DNA from 3 places in the Mesorhizobium sp. M1338 genome. Region 1 is predicted to be linked to each of the others. Evidence: predicted binding sites of a transcription regulator. Region 1 holds the regulator's gene; each other region holds the start of a gene.
What was found. Region 1 encodes PhoB, which activates phosphate uptake and scavenging genes when phosphate is short. Its sites were predicted from a motif close to TGTCATNNANCTGTCAT; they were not measured.
Positions count from the first base shown of each region.

Region 2: NKH19_RS07280 (esterase-like activity of phytase family protein) is a predicted target of PhoB. The motif match lies at 1,634-1,650, and genes of this name have one in related genera.
Region 3: NKH19_RS26975 (RNA degradosome polyphosphate kinase) is a predicted target of PhoB. The motif match lies at 4,706-4,722, and genes of this name have one in related genera.

Region 1 covers NZ_JAMYLL010000003.1:30,545-36,614, forward strand. The annotation lists gene NKH19_RS03940 (HlyD family type I secretion periplasmic adaptor subunit) at 1-11, opposite strand, end outside; gene NKH19_RS03945 (type I secretion system permease/ATPase) at 15-1,772, opposite strand; gene eglC (endo-1,3-1,4-beta-glycanase EglC) at 1,817-3,241, opposite strand; gene phoB (phosphate regulon transcriptional regulator PhoB) at 3,979-4,668, opposite strand; gene phoU (phosphate signaling complex protein PhoU) at 4,688-5,395, opposite strand; gene pstB (phosphate ABC transporter ATP-binding protein PstB) at 5,421-6,070, opposite strand, start outside.
Region 2 covers NZ_JAMYLL010000005.1:58,183-64,252, reverse strand. The annotation lists gene NKH19_RS07280 (esterase-like activity of phytase family protein) at 45-1,520, opposite strand; partial or broken gene NKH19_RS07275 (trimethylamine methyltransferase family protein) at 1,681-2,047, shown strand; gene NKH19_RS07270 (ferritin family protein) at 2,219-2,533, shown strand; gene NKH19_RS07265 (LacI family DNA-binding transcriptional regulator) at 2,559-3,584, opposite strand; gene NKH19_RS07260 (Gfo/Idh/MocA family protein) at 3,780-4,811, shown strand; gene NKH19_RS07255 (sugar phosphate isomerase/epimerase family protein) at 4,808-5,716, shown strand; gene NKH19_RS07250 (substrate-binding domain-containing protein) at 5,817-6,070, shown strand, end outside.
Region 3 covers NZ_JAMYLL010000045.1:37,713-43,782, reverse strand. The annotation lists gene NKH19_RS26985 (DoxX family protein) at 107-511, shown strand; gene ppx (exopolyphosphatase) at 805-2,340, opposite strand; gene NKH19_RS26975 (RNA degradosome polyphosphate kinase) at 2,340-4,541, opposite strand; gene NKH19_RS26970 (zinc-finger domain-containing protein) at 4,786-5,031, shown strand; gene NKH19_RS26965 (FAD-dependent monooxygenase) at 5,051-6,070, shown strand, end outside.

The DNA of each region.
Region 1 (6,070 bases):
TGTGCTGCCATCTTCTAGGATCCAAAGCGGACGCTATGAGGGGTGCTGCGGATCGTCGTGGCAAAAGACCCTGTCACCACCGTGTCGCGCTGTGGGGGAAGGCCGTTACCGGCAATCGACCGCCGCAATACGTCGCCGCTTGGACCGAAGGCTTCGATCACTCCACCGCGCAGAAGCATCACGCGGTCGCAAGCCGCGGCGATCGAGGGACGGTGCGTTATCAGGATTGTCGTAACGCCCGCCGCTTTCGCCGCGGCAAGCGCCCCTTCAAGCGCCGCTTCGCCGCTGCCATCGAGATGGGTACTGGGCTCGTCCAGAACCAGAATACGCGGATTGCCGTAGAAGGCGCGCGCCAGCCCGATCCTTTGGCGTACGCCGCCCGACAGTGTTCTGTCCGACGGACCTATTCTGGTCTGATAGCCGTCTCGCTGCTCCAATATCAGCTCATGCGCCTGGGCATTCTTTGCCGCTTCGACGATCGAGGTGTCACTTGCATCGGGTTCAAAGCGGGCGACATTTTCCGCGATCGATCCGGGAAAGAGTTCCACCTCCTGAGCGAGATATCCGATATGACGGCCAAGCTGCTTCTCGTTCCAGGTTCTGAGGTCAGCGCCGTTGATCCTGACGCAGCCGCTGGTCGCTTGGATCGCACCGACAAGCAATCTCGCCAGGGTGGACTTGCCGGCTCCGCTTGGACCTATTATCGCAACCGCTTCGCCGGCGCCGATGTGGAAGTTCAGTCTCTTGATGATGGGTTCGGTGCCGGGCGTGGCGTTCGGCGCGACAAAGATCAGGTCCTGCACGACGATTTCGCCCGACGGATCCGGCAGTATCAGTTTTTGCGTTTGTGCCGAATGGGCGGAAAGCGCCTTGTCCAACCGCTTCCACGATCGTCTGGCGTCGACGATCTGGCGCCATGAACCGATCAGTTGGTCGAGCGGCTGCAGCGCGCGGGACGACACCAGGGAAGACGCGAAGATCATCCCGGCCGTCATCTTCCCTTGCAGCACGAGCCATGCTCCGACACCCAGTATCGCCAGCTGAAGCATCATGCGTACGGCTCGCGACGTTCCGCTGAAAATCGCGTTGGCCATGGACGAACGGTCATGAAGAATTAGCGCCTCCGCCACGTGCCTACCCCAGACGCGCGCGGCGTTTTGGACCATGCCCATGGCGAGCAGCGTCTCCGCGCTGCGGGCAAAGGCCTGCTCCGACAGGCTGGCGACAGCCGAACGTTCCGCGGACAAAGCGTCGTTCCTGCCGACGGCAAGCTGATTTGCCACGACCAGCGCAAGCAACAGCGCAACTCCTGTCAGCGTAAGCCAAAATAGAAAAGGATGGATGAGGTACAGCAGGGCGAGGAAGAACGGAGCGAACGGCAGGTCGAACAAGACCGCCGCGCCGCGTGACCTGATGAAGGCGCATACCGAGGCAAGGTCGCGCAGTGGAGACAGAGCTGCGCCGCCGGCGTACTTAGCCTCAAGCGAGACGGCGAATGTCCTCGCGCCCAATCTGTTGTCGACCGTGGCTGCAACGCGCTGCGTGTAGACGGAGCGGATCGTATCGAGGAGACCGAGAAAGGCGAGCGCGAGAACCGCGATAGCAGAGAGGTAGAGAAGCGTCTCGACGCTGGAGGACAGCAGGACGCGGTCATAGACCTGCAAGAGATAGAGGGGGATCACCAATAGCAGGATGTTGATGAGGAACGAGAAAACACCGACATCTACGATGGCGCGCCTCAAGACTGCCCGCAGACCAGACTGTGCAATCATTCCCGCGCTCCCAACGGCTCATGGCCCCAACGTGAGGGCGTCGCTTAGACCGAATGGTCGGCCGCGATGTCCAAGGGGTGGTGCTGCAGGTCGTCCAGCGTATAGGCGCGGATGTAGTCGATTTTCATCTCCGCCGGCGTCGCCAGATGGTCAGGAGGCTGGCCGGCAATGCCGCCCACCGCGAGATTTGCCAATATGTACATGGGGTCGTGCATGTCGGACGGCGTTGCCGCTTGGGCGACCTTTACACCATCGTAGGTCCAGACAAGCTCATCCTTCGTCCAGAGCAGGCCATAGGTGTGGAAACCGTCGGTGTCCGCAACGTTCACCGTGGACGAAACCTTCGTGTGCGCTCCCGTCTCATTGGTATGCGCCGTCATGTAGAGCGTGTTCAGGTCCTGGCCGCGCGTTTCGACAACGTCCAGCTCCGGCGGCCACGATCCGTCTTCCGGAAGCAGCCAGAAGGCCGGCCATGCTCCGGCTGTTTCGGGCAGGTCCGCCCGCATTTCGAAATAGCCATAGGCTTGCGCGAAGGTGTCGTGCGTCGTCAGGATCCCCGAGGTGTATTCGTAATTGTTGATCAGAGGCTTGATGTCCTCCGGCGCCTGCGCCGCGGTGATGGTGAGGACGCCGTTTTCAACGCTGAACGGGTGGACGGAACTCGTCGGGCCATAATTGGCGTCGACATACCATTGCAACTCGCCATTGCTGCTCAATGTGCTGCCGTTCGGCGCTCCCCACCAGAAATTGGAATTCCAGGTGCCGTCCTGTCCGTTCCGAAGGCTCAGCGTGTTAAATTCGTCGGAGAAGGACAGCGTCATTCCGGACTTGTCTATCGGCAGCTCGAACTGGGTGGGCTGCAACTTGTCGATGGTCGTATTCTTGAACACCAGGATCTCGTCGGATCCGAGGTTCAGCATCACGTTTGATTCCACCTGAACCATCTGTGAACGGACGGCATCGAACGAAGTGAAGTCATAGCCGTTAAGGCGGACCGTATCAGTCGCACCGAAATCGAAGATAAGATCACTTCCATTTCCTTTAGAGATGGCGAAAGTGTCGGCGCCGTCTCCGCCGATCAGGACATCGTCGCCCTTGCCGCCATCCAGCGTCTGATGACCCGACCCGCCCTTGATGATGTTGTCCAACGCATTTCCGAACGCATATCGATTGGCGCCGGTAACGACGAGGTTCTCGAAATTGTCGGGGAGCTTGTAGCTCATCCATGTGTCGATCGTGTCGATTCCTGCCCCAGGATCCTCGACCACCTTATTGTTGGTGGAATAGAGGTGATAGTAGTCGTCGCCGGCGCCACCGTAGATCGTGACCTTGACGCCGGTGTCTCCCCAGAAGGAGTCGTTGCCGGAGGTGCCATGCAGTTCCGGTCCAGACCCAGTGGCCGAGAACCAATGAGTGGAAGCGCCGGTGTAGGGAAGAGGGATGCCTTTGGCGTTTACGACGGTGCTCATCAGAAATCCTTCCTCATGGTATCCGACCTGGTGAAATCATTCGATACGAGTCCCAGCGACTGCTTCCCAAGCAACGTTGCAACGGATGAAATAGTTCCAGGGAATCGTCATCCGATCCGAGATAATATTGACCATTCGGCGCACATACACTGAATAAAGAGAAGGAATCCGTCCTCCGTCAAAAATATAATTTTAATAAAATTCTATATTTATGTGAAAGTCGCGTGCTTTGACGGATATAGATAAATGCATTAGTTCAATCCTCGCTAGAAGGAGCACGATTTGGAGGGCAGAGTTTTACGGGCAAAATGGCGATTATGACCGACTAATCGCGAACCGTTCTTCCCGCGGCCAGCCGGACACAACAGCAGTTTGAGAGATCGCAGAGCAATCGAGTTGTGAAGTGACCGACCAGTTAGCCACGCACAATCAATTCCAGCATGGCTCACTCCGCTGCGGACGTTTCGCTGCGACCGGGCAACGACCGCGAAGGGTCGGTTAAAGATTTCAATCCCGCCTGCTTGAATGTCCGCCATCGCTTTTTGGATGCCAGAAGCCGCCTGTCGCCTTGGCCCAAATGCGGTCATTCGAAAACTGATGGGATGACCGCTCCTGGGCGCCACATGCTCGTTCTCCACCGATGAGACGAATGCAACATTCCACCCTTCGCGGCCGTTGGCGACCGCCTGCTGACCGAGCTTGAACCTGGGTTCCGATTTATCGGGATGGGATGGGAATTAATCTTCCCTGATCGCGTAGCCTGCACCTCGAATGGTGCGGATGACGTCGGGCATGCGGCCGTTGTTGACCGCCTTGCGCAGCCGGCCGACATGCACGTCCACCGTGCGTTCGTCGATGTAGATCGTCTCACCCCAGACATTGTCGAGCAGCTGGCTGCGCGAGAACACGCGGCCGGGATGGCGCATCATGAATTCGAGCAGGCGGAATTCGGTCGGCCCGAGCCGGATCTCGCTCTTCTTGCGATAGACCCGATGCGATTCTCGATCGAGCACGATGTCGCCGACCTTCAGCACGCTGGACAGCACTTCCGGCTTGGCACGGCGCAGCAGCGCCTTGACCCTGGCCATGAACTCCGGCGTCGAGAAAGGCTTGACCAGATAGTCGTCGGCGCCGGTCGAGAGGCCGCGCACGCGGTCGCTCTCCTCGCCGCGCGCGGTCAGCATGATGATCGGCAGCCGCTCGGTCTCGGGGCGCATTCGCAGGCGTCGGCAGAGTTCGATGCCGGAAACCGCCGGCACCATCCAGTCGAGCACCAGAAGGTCAGGCACGTTCTCCTGCAGCCGGATCTCGGCCTCGTCGCCGCGCGTCACCACCTCGACCTGATAGCCCTCGGACTCCAGATTATAACGGAGCAGCACGCCTAGCGGCTCCTCGTCCTCCACCACCATGATGCGTGGCGCGATCATCGGCTGGTCACCCCTGTCGTCATGCCGCCGGCGCGGACATTGTCGTCTCGTCCTGCTTCGGACGATTGGCCGGCAGCTGCGTGCCGGTCAAAACATAATAGGCATTTTCCGCGATGTTGGTGACGTGGTCGCCGATGCGCTCGAGATTCTTGGCGCAGAACAAAAGATGCGTGCACGCGGTGATGTTGCGCGGGTCTTCCATCATATAGGTGAGAAGTTCGCGGAACACGGAGGTGTATTTGACGTCGATGCGTTCGTCGTCGGCACGCAGTTTCGCCAGCGCGGCGGCGTCACGCGCCGCATATTCCTCGATGACGCCCTGCACCTGGATCAGCACCAGTTGTGCCATTCCATCGATCGAGTGCGAAAGGTCGCGCGGCGTAACGCTGAGGCCGACAGTGCCGACGCGCTTGGCGATGTTCTTGGCAAGGTCGCCGATGCGTTCGAGATCGCCGGCCATGCGGATCGAACCGACGACATGGCGCAGATCGTCGGCCATCGGCTGCCGCTTGGCGATCAGCGTGATGGCGCGGTCGTCGAGCTCCCGCTGGCGCGCGTCCATGATCGCGTCGTCGGAGACGACGCGCTGTGCCAAGGCGTTGTCGGAATTCAACAGCGCCTTGGTCGCACCGCCGACCATCGAGCTGGCGAGATCGCCCATGTCGCTGATGAGCTTGCTGATCTGACCGAGATCCTCGTCGAAAGAAGCGACTGTGTGTTCGCTCATGATCCTGTTCCTCGTATGCCTGAGCTCAGCCGAAGCGGCCGGTGATGTAGTCCTGCGTGCGCTTCTCGCGGGGCGACGTGAAGATCTTCTCGGTGCGGTCGAACTCGACCAGCTCGCCCAGATACATGAAGGCCGTCTGCTTCGACACGCGCGCCGCCTGCTGCATGTTGTGGGTGACGATGACGATCGTGTAGTCGGCTTGCAACTCGTCGATCAGCTCCTCGATCTTGGCGGTCGACAGCGGATCGAGCGCCGAGGCGGGCTCGTCGAGCAGGATGACTTCCGGCTTCACCGCCACGGTACGGGCGATGCAGAGCCGCTGCTGCTGGCCGCCTGAGAGGCTGAGGCCGCTGGCGTCGAGCTTGTCCTTGACCTCGGTCCAGAGTGCCGCGCGCTTCAGCGCCTGCTCGACGCGGCCGTCCATCTCGGATTTGCTCAGCTTCTCGTAGAGCCTGATGCCGAAAGCGATGTTTTCATAGATCGACATCGGAAATGGCGTCGGCTTCTGGAACACCATGCCGATCTTGGTGCGCAGCAGGTTGAGGTCCTGCGAGCGGTCAAGAACGTTCTGGCCGTCGAGCAGCACCTGACCGTCGGCCGTCTGCCTGGGATAAAGCTCATAGATGCGGTTGAAGACGCGCAGCAGCGTCGACTTCCCGCAGCCCGAAGGCCCGA
Region 2 (6,070 bases), on a different contig from region 1:
TGCTCAGGCGGACGCGCTCGGCGCGCCCGCCTGGGCAGTGGTCGTTACTTCTTGGCCAGGCCCGGCAGCGTGACCTGGTAGACCAGGAACATGGTGTCGACATCGGCGCCGTCGTCGGCCTTGTAGGGCGCGCCGACCTGGAAGCCGTCCTGGGCGAGGAAGTCGTTATCGTTGGCGACGAACAGGAAATAGTCGTCGGGCAGCTTCGGATCGAGCACGCTGGCGAGCGACATCGCCTCCCACTTCTCCGACAGGTTGTTCCTGTCGTTCGGCGCGCCGTTGTGCAGGCCGAAGCGGCCGAGCTCGGCATTGTCGTTGATGTCGATGAACGGCGTCAGCTTGGCCGGCGTCACCGATGGGTCGAGCACGCCCTTGGGCGCCAGCGGCTTGCCGGCGGCATCGAACGCGCCGCCGGCGATGTCCGTCGCGGCCGAGACGTCGACGACGAAGATCTGGCGCACCAGCGAGGTGTCGCCCTTCACGCCCTGGCCGTTGCCGCTGTCGCGCGCCAGCATCAGGAACGTCTGATCCGACAACGCCACGATCTCGCTTTGCGCGGCGATCTTGGTCTTGCCCTTGGCATCCGTGAACACCGGCAGCGGCACGACATACTCATGCGCCAGCTTGAGATGGGCGCGGTCGGATGCGTCATAGACCAGCGCCCTGGTGTTCTGGCGCGTCGCGGGCGAATCGCCGCCATCCTGCCTGGGTGCCGACTGCAGCACGGCGATCAGGAACTTGCCGTCGGGCGTCATCGCCATGCCTTCGAGGCCCTGGTTGTTCTGGCGGCCGCTATCGGGATCCTTCGGATCGGGCTCGGCGGCACCCGGGCCGGGATTGTCCGAGGCGAAGTTCGGCGCGCCGCGGCGCATCGGCACCAGCGCCGCCGGCGGCTGGGTCGCCGACAACAGATGTCCGTCGGCGGAGAAGCGGTAGATGTTGGGGCCGTATTCGTCGGAGATGAACATGGTGCCGTCGGGCAGGCGCGCGATCGCCTCGTTGTCGAGCGCCAGCTTGCCGTTGGCTTCGGGCAGGATCGGCATGTCGCCGCTTGCCGCGCGCACGCCGTTGAGCGGATCGAGGCCGGTGGCATCGGCGCCCTTGTCGTCGGTGAGAAGCATGGTCTCGATAAGCGTCGCCGTGATGCCCGTCTGCTCCTGGCCGGCGGCGGGTGCCGCACCTGGTGTGACCGGGGTAAACTCGATGCCGATCGTGTTGAGGCGCGGCCGGTAGTCGGTGGTGCCGACGACATTGTAGCCTCGGTCCGGAAGCAGCCAGAGCGAACCCTTGTAGCCGCTCGCGTCATGCGTCCAGCTGGCGGTGTCGATCGACATGCCGGAGCCCGAGCCGAACGTCTCGCCGAACTTGTCACGCAGAGCGGCCGGGATGCGGCCGACGCCGACCAGTCCCTTGTTGACGAGGCCGCCGATCGTCGCGGTGCTGTCGGCGAGCGCCGGCGTCAAGGCGGTGAACAAGGCCAGCGCGATGCCGAGCGACGCGGTTCGGTACAGGTGTTTCATGGATAGTCCTCTTTGTGACAGATGTGCCGGAGCGGCCGCGGGACGAAAAGCTGAAGAGGTGCGACAACGATGATGCAGCTAGCACCTCCCGAAGCGCGGTCTACGGCGCGAACATGATGCTTGCGTGACAGCGCATGATGCATGCCAGGTTCGTGTTCGCGCGCGCGGCACACCGCAAATCGAGGACGGCTTCGAGATGCTGCAGCTGGCGCGCGGCTTGTCGCAGGAGGAGTTTCTGGCAGGCGCCCATTGTTACACCGTCATCAACACCAACTCGCCGCGCCGACATTCCGATGGCGCAAGGCATCATCGATTTTGCACATGCGGGCCAAGTCTCGGTGATCACGCCGTTCTGCCTGGCGGGCGCCATGGCGCCGATTACCGTTGCCGGCGCGCTGACGCTGCAGCATGCCGAAGCGCTGGCCGGGCTGACGCTGGCGCAGCTCGTGCGGCCCGGTGCGCCGGTCGTCTACGGCTCCTTCTCCTCCAATGTCGACATGAAGTCGGGTGCACCGGCATTCGGCACGCGAACGGCGGAGGGTGGAGCGGCGCCGGTGTCGTGAGACAGCGCCGCTACGGGCGTTTGATTTCTTGCTCCTGCCGAATTGCGGCCACGCCGCGGAACCAGCGGCGTCCCAAGACATTCAGGGTTACGGCCGGTGCCTTGTCGCATTTGCCAGCCATTGTGGGAGGACGACATGGGATTCGACCAGTATCACGAACCGCCCGAAGAATTGACGCAGGAGGTGCGGACCTTTGCCCGCATGATCACCTCGCTGATCGAGGAGGCGGAAGCGATCAGCTGGTACGAACAGCGCATGTCGGTGGAAAAAGACGCGCAAGCGCGGGCCATCATGAAGAACGCGCAAGGCGAGGAGTTCAAGCATTTCGGCATGGATCTCGAATTCCTGCTGCGCCAGAAGGAGGACTGGCGGGCGGAACTGAAGGAAATCCTGTTCACCACCGGTGACATCGTCAAGGCCGGCGAGAAGGGCGAGGAGAAGGTGGATTGAGCGTCTTTGCCGGCCTCGCCCACGATCAATCGCTGTCGCGCGCGATCAGCTCCAGCGGCCAGACCTCGCGCATGACCCGCGGACCTTCCGGGCCGGCGAAGGCCGGCATTGACGCCAGCAGCATTTCGGCGAGCCGCTGTCCCATCGGCTCCAGCGCCGGGCGGAAGGCGGTCAGCGCCGGCGAGAAGTAGCGGCAGAGCGGTGTGTCGACGATGACGGTCACCGCCATGTCGTGACCCGGCCTGATGCCCATCTCGGCCAGCGCCTTGCAGCCACCAAGCGCCATCGCGTCATTGTTGAAGATGATGGCGGTTGGCGGGTCTTTCGAGCGCATCACCCGCGGCGTCACCTCGTAGCCGCCGGCCTCGTTGATGAAGCCGGACGCAATCAACTCGGGGTCGACCTCGATGCCGTGCCGCCGCAGGGCCTTGCGGTAGCCGGCCAGGAACAGGTAGACGAAGTTGAGATCGAGCGACGGGCGGACGGCGGCGATGCGGCGGTGGCCGCGCGCGACGAGGCGGTCGACCGCATCGGCTCCGGCTTTTTCGAAATCGAGGTCGAGGGAAGGGTAGGACTTGGCCCCGGAACGGCTGCGCCCGAGCGTGGCGAACGGAAAACCGGTCTGGGTGAGATAGTCGATGCGCTCGTCCTCGCGCCGGGTCCAGGCCAGCAGCACCGCATCGGCGCGGCGCGTCTCGACGACACGGCGCAGCCGCTCCTGCTGGTAGTCGCCGGGCGCACCCATGACCACGATCAGGTCGAGTCCGCTTTCGGCGAGCCTGGCCTGCAGCCCGATCAGGAACGGAATGAAGAACGGCTCGCCATATTGCTGGTCGCCTGGATGCGGCTGCAGCATGAAGGCGATCGAATGGGTGGCGCCTTGCCTGAGACTGCGGCCGGACTGGTTCGGCGAATAGTTGAGCGTCCTGGCTGCCTCGAGCACGCGTTGGCGCGTGTCGGCATTGACATCGGCGCGGCCGTTGAGGGCGCGCGACACCGTGCCGATCGAAATGTTCAGGTGACGGGCAAGGTCGTGAATGCTGGATGCCAAGTGACTGTTCTCCCCCTTGCTTGGCTAGCACCGGCAGCCGCCCAGGCCAAGGCGACAAGACGATTTTCGCGAGCGGCCAATTGACATTCTACGCCTTCGGGTGTGTTCTCGTAAACGTTTACGGAAAACCGTTTACGGCCTTGCCGTGAATGCCGTGACGATCGGTCTGGAGGGACCGAGAGGGAGGAGTGCTGGATGATCAATGTCGTCCTGGTCGGCTGCGGAGCGATGAGCAAAGCCTGGCTCGATGCCGTGCGGCAGATCAACGGGCTTGCCATTGTCGGCCTTGTCGACCTCGACGCCGACAGGGCGCGGGCGAGGGCGCGCGAATACGACCTCACCAATGCCGTCATCGGCAGCGACCTCGACGCCGTGCTCGGCCAGACCCGGCCTGACGCGGTCTTCGATGTGGTGGTTCCCGCCGCCCGGCGCGAAGTCGCGCTTTCCGCTTTTGCCCATCATTGCCATCTCTTGACGGAAAAACCGCTCGCCGACAGTCCGGAGAATGCGCGGGCCATCGTCGAGGCGGCCCGCCAGGCCGGGCGTGTCCATGCCGTCGTCCAGAACCGTCGCTATGTCGCCAATGTCAGGCGCATCCGGAGATTTCTGGACTCCGGCGCCATCGGCGCGCCGACCAGCATCCACGCCGACTTCTTCGTCGCGCCGCATTTCGGCGGCTTTCGCGAAGAGATGGCGCATGTGCTGCTGCTCGACATGGCGATCCACACATTCGACGCCGCCCGCTACATGGTCGCCGGCGAGCCGGCCGGCGTCTATTGCCAGGAATGGGAGCCGGCCAATTCGTGGTACCGGCAGGGATCGTCGGCCAGCGCCGTCTTCGATCTCGGTGGGGGCAAGGTCTTCACCTATGCCGGTTCCTGGTGCGCCGACGGCTTCCGCACCAGCTGGGAGGGCAGCTGGCGCATCGTCGCCGAGCGCGGCAGCCTGGTCTGGGACGGCCACGACGGGCTGAAGGCAGAAGTGGTGGTGCCGGGCCGCGACGGCCTGATTGACAAGACCCAGCCGATCGAAGTGCCACCGCTCGATCCGGCCGATCGCATCGATGGCCATCTCGGCATTATCAGGGATTTCATCCGCGCCATCGAGACCGGCACCGAGCCGGAGACGCACGGCGCTGATAACATCAAGAGCCTGGCCATGGTTTTTGGCGCGATCGAAAGCGCCGAGACCGGCCGCCGGGTGACGATCGCAGAGGACGCACAATGACGCCAAACCCGCTTCTCGACATCCGGATCGGCACCATGGTGCGGGCCAATCTCGACGACCCGGCGGCCTACATCAAGGCGATCCTGCCGCTCGGCTTCGAGAGCATCCAGCCCTTCTTCTGGCAGACGCTGGGCGGCAAGGACCTGCCGCGGCTCGCCGGCCAGATCCGTGAGGCGATCGGCGATGCCGATGTCGCGGTGTCTTCGCTCGGCGTGTTCGGCAACCCGCTGGAGAGCGGCGATGTCGACCGCGGCGTGCTCCAGGCCTGGGAAACGGTGATCGACAATGCGCATCTGTTCGGCACCTCGATGGTCAGCGGCTTCACTGGGCGCCTGCGTGGCAAGCCGCTGACCGACAGCCTGCCGCGCTTCAAGGAGGTCTGGGGGCCGCTGGCCAGGCGCGCCGCCGACAAGGGCGTGCGCATCGCCTTCGAGAATTGCGCCATGGACGGCAACTGGGCTCTAGGAGACTGGAACATCGCCCACAATCCGGACGCCTGGGAGCTGATGTTCAACGAAGTGCCCGACGACAATCTGGGTCTCGAATGGGAGCCCTGCCACCAGCTCGTCTATTTGATCGATCCGATGCCGCAGATCCGCAAATGGGCGCCGCGCATCTTCCACGTCCACGGCAAGGACGCGACGGTACGCTGGGACGTGATCCGCGAGCATGGCGTGTTCGGTCGGCTGCCTTTCGTGCAGATGCGCACGCCGGGCTTCGGCGACAGCGACTGGACGCGGGTGATCAGCGAATTGCGGCTGGCCGGCTACAAGGGCGCCATCGACATCGAGGGCTGGCACGATCCGGTCTATCGCGGCGATCTGGAAATCACAGGCCAGGCACGGGCCCTGGAATATCTGAAGCAATGCCGGGGAGGCGCCAGCTACCTGCCAAACCCGGTGTGAGAGCAGACCGGCGGGGGGAGCCAGCCGGAAGTCCGCGGCGCACTGCCGAAGCGAATGTTGAAAGCCCTCGGATTGCGAGGACAAAAGGGAGGATAAGTGCATGAGCATCGCGAAGAGAACGACACTTCTGCGCTCGACCGTCGTGGCCGCCGCCACGGCGCTCTGCGCCACAATTTCCACCTTGCCCGCGCAGGCGCTCGACGCCCAATGGTGCAAGGACGTCCATATCCGTTTTTTCGTCGGGGGCGCCGAGGGCGACGCTTTCGGTACCATCGTTTACAATGGCGCCAAGCAGGCGGCGGCCGATCTCGGACCGAAGGTCGACTACATCTTCTCCCAATGGGACGTTGAAAA
Region 3 (6,070 bases), on a different contig from region 1:
CCGCGCCGCTTTTTCGTTGTCGGTGCAGACGTCTCAGCCGGTTTGTTTCCTGCTACGATCGCGGCTTGGCTGTAATCGCCCGGCTCGACCGACAACGGAGGTGAACATGCCCCGCAACGCGCTGCTTCTGCTATCCCGGCTGCTGCTCGCCGCCCTGTTCGTGCCTTCCGGTTTTCACGCGTTGAGCGACATTGCCGGCACGACGGGCTATTTCGCGGGCCTCGGCCTGCCGCTGCCGACGCTGGCCGCCTGGGGCACGGGACTGTTCGAACTCGTCGCCGGATTGCTCATCCTGGTCGGCTTCCAGACCCGGATTGCGGCGCTGCTGCTGGCAGCCTTCTGCATTGTCGCCGGTTTCATCGGCCATTACGGCCAGGGTGGCGGCGACGCGATGCTCGCCTTCCTGCACCAGCAGATGCTGATAAAGGACATCGCCACATCGGGCGGCTTCCTGGCACTTGCCATGGCCGGCGCCGGCGCTTGGTCTGTCGACGGGCCTGGCGCGATTTGATATCTTTGCTTAGACACGCCCGAGCTGGTCGACCCCCACTCCGTCTCGGCTTCGCCGAGCCATCTCTCCCCCGATCGACGGGTAGAGGAAGGGCGCGAGCCTTTTGCCGCCAAACGCTGTTCCAAGGAAGCTCCCTTCCTTTCCCTCCGAAGGGGGGAAAGGTGGCTCTGCGAAGCAGCGACGGATTGGGGGAAGCCGGTCCACAAACGCTAGGCCGCCGACGAGTGAGCACGTCCGGGCAGGTCTAATACCCGCTTGAGTCAGATGAGACACGGTCTGCTATCAGGCAGCGCCTATTTCACCGACACGCTGGGGCCGCCCTCGACGGCCAGCACCAGCCGGCGGTTGGTGATCCTTGCCAATTGCGCCAGGCGCCCGGCCGGCCGCTCGCCATAGAGATCGGCCAGCGATGCCGGCAAGACAAGCGCCAGCACGCCGTTGCCGCGCTGTTCCCATTTCAGCCTGGGCATGATGCCCGGCATCGCCGCCGTCAGCAGGTAGACGACGCGCATCATCGCCGCGAGCACGCGGGCGCGCTCCAGATAACGCGGCGGAGCCAGCGCCTTGATTTCGGGTGCGATGGCTTCGTTGAAGATGCCGTCGTGACGGTAGGCGTTGGCCATTGCCAGGAAGGCGCGACCGGGATGGTCGACGCCGAAGAAGGACGCGTGGGCAATAATGTTGAGCGATTGCTTGCCGCGATATTCTGGATGCGCGCGCCAGCCGATGTCGGCAAGCAATGCGGCCGCGTGGCGGTAGCGCGCCTCGTCCTCGGTCTCGTCGATGCCGAAGGCGGCAAAGGTCCTGGCGGTCCAGTCGACAAGTTCATGCGCATGGGTGACGGAGCGGGAGCGCAGCCGGGCGAGTTCCTCCGAGGCCGAAATCAATGGATCCGCCTTCTGTTCGGCCTCGTCGAGCAGCGAATAGAGAAAGCCTTCGCGCACGCCGAGCGCCGAGACGATGATCTTCGACGGCTGCATCGCCGCCATGATCTCCTGCAGCACGATGGCGCCGTAGGGCAGCAGCGAACGGCGGTTCTTGGAAACGCCCTCGATCCCCTTGACCTTCTCGATCTCGGCCTTGGCCACCTGCTTGAGGAAATTCGCCGCGCTTTCGGCCGATATCTCGTAGTGGTGCATGACGCCAAGCGGATAATTGGTCATTTCCATGTGCAGGCGGGCGAGATTTCGCCAGGTGCCGCCGACGGCGTAGAAGGGCCTGCCCTGCCCGCCTTTCAAGAGCTTAGCCTTCGCGAGTTCGTCACGCGCGATCTTCGCCGCCTGGGTCAGCGAGTTCTTCGCCATGTCCTGCAGGCGCAGGCCGCCCAGCGGCAGCGTTATGCCGTCACCGATTGCTTCGCCGTTGACATCGACCAGTTCGAGGCTGCCGCCGCCCAGATCGCCGGCGATGCCATTGGCTGGATGGAAGCCGGAAATAACGCCAAGCGCCGAATAATAGGCTTCCTGACGGCCGCTGATCACACGGATCTCGGTCTTGAGGACATCTTCGGCGCGGTGGATGAAATCGGGACCGTTGATAGCCTCGCGGGCGGCGGCGGTGGCCAGCACATACATCTGTTCGGCGCCGGCCTGGTTGGAGAGCGCGCGAAAGCGGCGGAACTCTTCCATCGAACGCGTCACCGCCTCGGGGTCGAGCTTGCCGGTCGAAACGATGCCTCGACCGAGACCGGCCAGCATCTTTTCGTTGAACAGCATGGTCGGCGAGCGCGACAGCCCCTCATAAACGACCAGACGGATCGAATTCGATCCGATGTCGATGATGGACAGCGGTCGACGGTCCTGCAACCGGCCTTGGGAATTAGACAGCATCAGCCGGACGCTGCGGCGTTCTTCTTGCGTCGCTTGAACTGCGCGATGCGCTTGGGCGCGTGCGACTTCAGCGCGTCACCCCGTCCCGACAGGCTCGGATTGGTCATGAAATATTCCTGCGCGTTGAACGGTTCCTCGCCCTCCTCCAGCACCACGCGCCGGGAGGTTCCATCAGCCAATACGTCGAAACTTTGCTGATTGTCCATGATGTTGCCAAGCATGATCTGGCCGAGGATCTGTTCATGCACAGTTGGATTGGTGATCGGCACCATGGTCTCGACACGGCGGTCGAGATTGCGCGGCATGAGGTCCGCCGAGGAGATGTAGATGATCGCCCCGTCCGATGGCAGGCCGTGACCGTTGCCGAAGCAATAGATGCGGCTGTGCTCGAGAAACCGCCCGACGATCGATTTTACACGAATGTTTTCCGAAAGGCCCGGAACCTGGGGCCGCAGGCAGCAGATGCCGCGCACGACAAGGTCGATCTCGACGCCGGCGCGGCTGGCATCATAGAGTGAGTCGATGACGATCGGGTCGACGAGCGCGTTCATCTTCATCCAGATGCGCGCAGGCTTGCCGTCCACGGCATAGGCAATCTCATCGGCAATGTGCTTCAGGATGCGGCTCCTCAGTGTGAACGGCGAGATCGCCAGACGCATTTCATCCGTCGGCTCAGCATAGCCGGTGATGAAATTGAAGAGCTGGGCGACGTCGCGTGCAATCGTCGGATCGGTGGTGAAGAAGGACAGGTCGGTGTAGATGCGCGCGGTGACCGGATGGTAGTTGCCGGTGCCGAGGTGCACGTAGTTGCGCAATTTGCCGTCCTCGCGCCGCACCACCAGCGACATCTTCGCATGCGTCTTCAGTTCGAGAAACCCGAACACGACCTGCACGCCGGCACGCTCCAGGTCGCGCGCCCAGCGGATGTTGGCTTCCTCGTCGAAGCGCGCCTTGAGCTCGACCAGCGCCGTGACCGATTTGCCGGCCTCGGCCGCATCGACCAGCGCGCGCACGATCGGGCTGTCATTGGAGGTGCGGTAAAGCGTCTGCTTGATCGCCACCACTTCCGGGTCGGCCATCGCCTGGCGCAGGAACTGCACCACCACATCGAAGGATTCATAGGGATGATGGACCACGATGTCCTTCTCGCGGATGGCGGCGAAACAGTCGCCGCCATGCTCGCGAATGCGTTCGGGAAAGCGCGGATTGTAGGGCGTGAATTTGAGATCGTCGCGGGGAACGGCGACGATTTCGGAGATCTGGCTGAGCGCCAGTGGACCGGTGAGCACGCTGATGCGGCTCGACGAGACACCAAGCTCGCCGGCGACGAAATCGCGCAGTTCGCCAGGCATCAGCCTGTCGAATTCGATGCGGATGACCGAGCCGCGGCGGCGCCGCTTCAGCGCCGTCTCGAACAGGCGCACGAGATCTTCCGACTCCTCCTCGACCTCGATATCGCTGTCGCGGATGATGCGGAACGTGCCTGAGCCCTTGACCTCATAGCCAGGGAAGAGCTTGCCGATGTACAGGCCGACCGCCTCTTCCAGCGGGATGAAGCGGACATGGCGTTTGCGGTCCGGCAGACGGATGAAGCGCTTGAGCGCCACCGGCAGGCGCAGCAGCGCGCTCATCTCTTCCCCATTCTTGCGATGACGCAATTGCAGCGCCATCGAGAAGCCGAGATTGGGGATGAACGGGAACGGGTGCGCCGGGTCGATCGACAGCGGGGTCAGCACCGGAAACACCTGCTCCTGGAAATGGTCTTCCAGCCAGATTTTCTCGTCCTTGGTGAGCGCGTCGCGGGTGATGGTCTCGATGCCCTCCTTGTTGAGCAGCACGGTGAGCGCTGACAGGCTCTTCTGCTGGTCTTCCTGCAGCCGCTCGACCTCACGCAGCAGCTGTTCCAGCTGCTGTTCGGGAGTGCGCCCGTCAGGGCTTTTCAGCACGATGCCTTCGCGCACCTGGCCGGCGAGGCCGGCGACGCGCACCATGAAGAACTCGTCGAGGTTCGCTGCCGAGATCGACAGGAAGCGGACACGCTCCAGCAGCGGATGATTGAGGTTCAGCGATTCCTCGAGAACGCGCCGGTTGAACTGCAGCCAGGAAAACTCGCGATTGACGAAACGATCGGGATTGCCGCCTTCCGGACTTGCCGCCTCGACGTTGGTGAATTCGCTCTGCACCGGCTTCAGTTCGTTCATATTCCCGCTCTTCCACACCGTCTGCCGCCAGAGTGCCGCGCGTCGTTCAGGACGCGCAAAGGACGCTCTGCCACTCCAAGGCCACGCATGATCCGTTCCGAAAACCGAAGTCGGTTTTCCGGGCCATGCGTTAACCGGCTTAACTTATCCTCTGACAGGCTTTTGCGACAGTTTCATTTCATCGAACTTGCCAAGAGGCCTGTTATGATCCAGATGCAGAAGAGACTGCGTTAAGGAGACGACGATGGCAGGCGGTTCCATTCCCCATTTCCAGAACGATGCGGGCTACCCGGCTATCGACATCGGCGTCAAGGAATTCATGTGCACGGGCGCCAACCCGCCATTCGATCACCCGCACGTGTTTCTCGATATGGGCGACGACAATGAAAAAGTTTGCCCCTATTGCTCGACGCTCTACCGCTATTCGCCCAAGCTGAAGGCGACGGAAACGCTGCCGGCCGGCTGCATCTTTATCGACCAGGCTGCCTGATTTTTTCGCGACAAGCTCGATGAACGACATACGTTCCCGGCAGGTCCTCATCGCCGGGGCGGGTGTCGCCGGGTTGACCGCAGCGCTTGCTTTCGCCAAACGCGGCTATTCCGTGCAGGTGTTCGAACAGGCGCAGCGCCTGGAAGCGGTCGGCGCGGGCCTCCAGCTTTCTCCCAACGCGACGCGCATCCTTCGCCAGCTTGGCGTGCTCGACCGTCTGCTGCCGGCAGCAGTGCGGCCCGAGGCCGTAGTGCTGAAGGACGCCGCGACCCTCCGTGAACTGGCACGCGTGCCGCTCGGACAAGCCGCCGAGGCCCGCTGGCAAGCACCCTATCTCGTCGCCCACAGGGCCGATCTGCAGAGTGCACTGATGGCGCGTGCCAACGAGATCGCCGAGATCGAGATCGTCACTGGCGCCCGCATCGACAGCGTTGCCACCGGCACCCATGGCATCACCGCGACGGCCGAGATCGACGGCAAGACCATCACGGCCGAGGGGTTCCTGCTGGTCGGCGCCGATGGCGTCTGGTCATCGGTTCGCGGGCTTGTCGATTCGGCCAAGGGGTCGGCCTCGCCAAGAAGCCGCTTTTCCGGCGAACTGGCCTGGCGCACGACCATTGCCGCGCAGAGTGCCGCAGGGCAGGCTTTCGCGGCGATCGGCGCTCCGGACTGCGTCACCACCTTCCTGCACCCGGGCTTCCATATGGTCGCCTATCCCGTCAGCAAGGGTGACGCATTCAATCTCGTCGCCTTCACCAAGGGCGAGCGCATTGCCGAAGGCTGGTCCGGCCATGCCGATCCCGGCATCCTCGCAGGCGCGGTGCGCGGCGCCGCGCCTGGCCTTGCAAGACTGGTGGAAGTGGCCGGCCCGTGGCTGACCTGGCCGCTCCATACGGTCGACCAGAAGCGACCCTGGACAACTCCGGACGGCATCGCGCTGATCGGCGACGCCGCACATGCGATGACGCCGTTCGCGGCGCAAGGCGCGGCCATGGCGATCGAGGATGCGGCGACACTTGCCGCTATCATTGCCGACTCC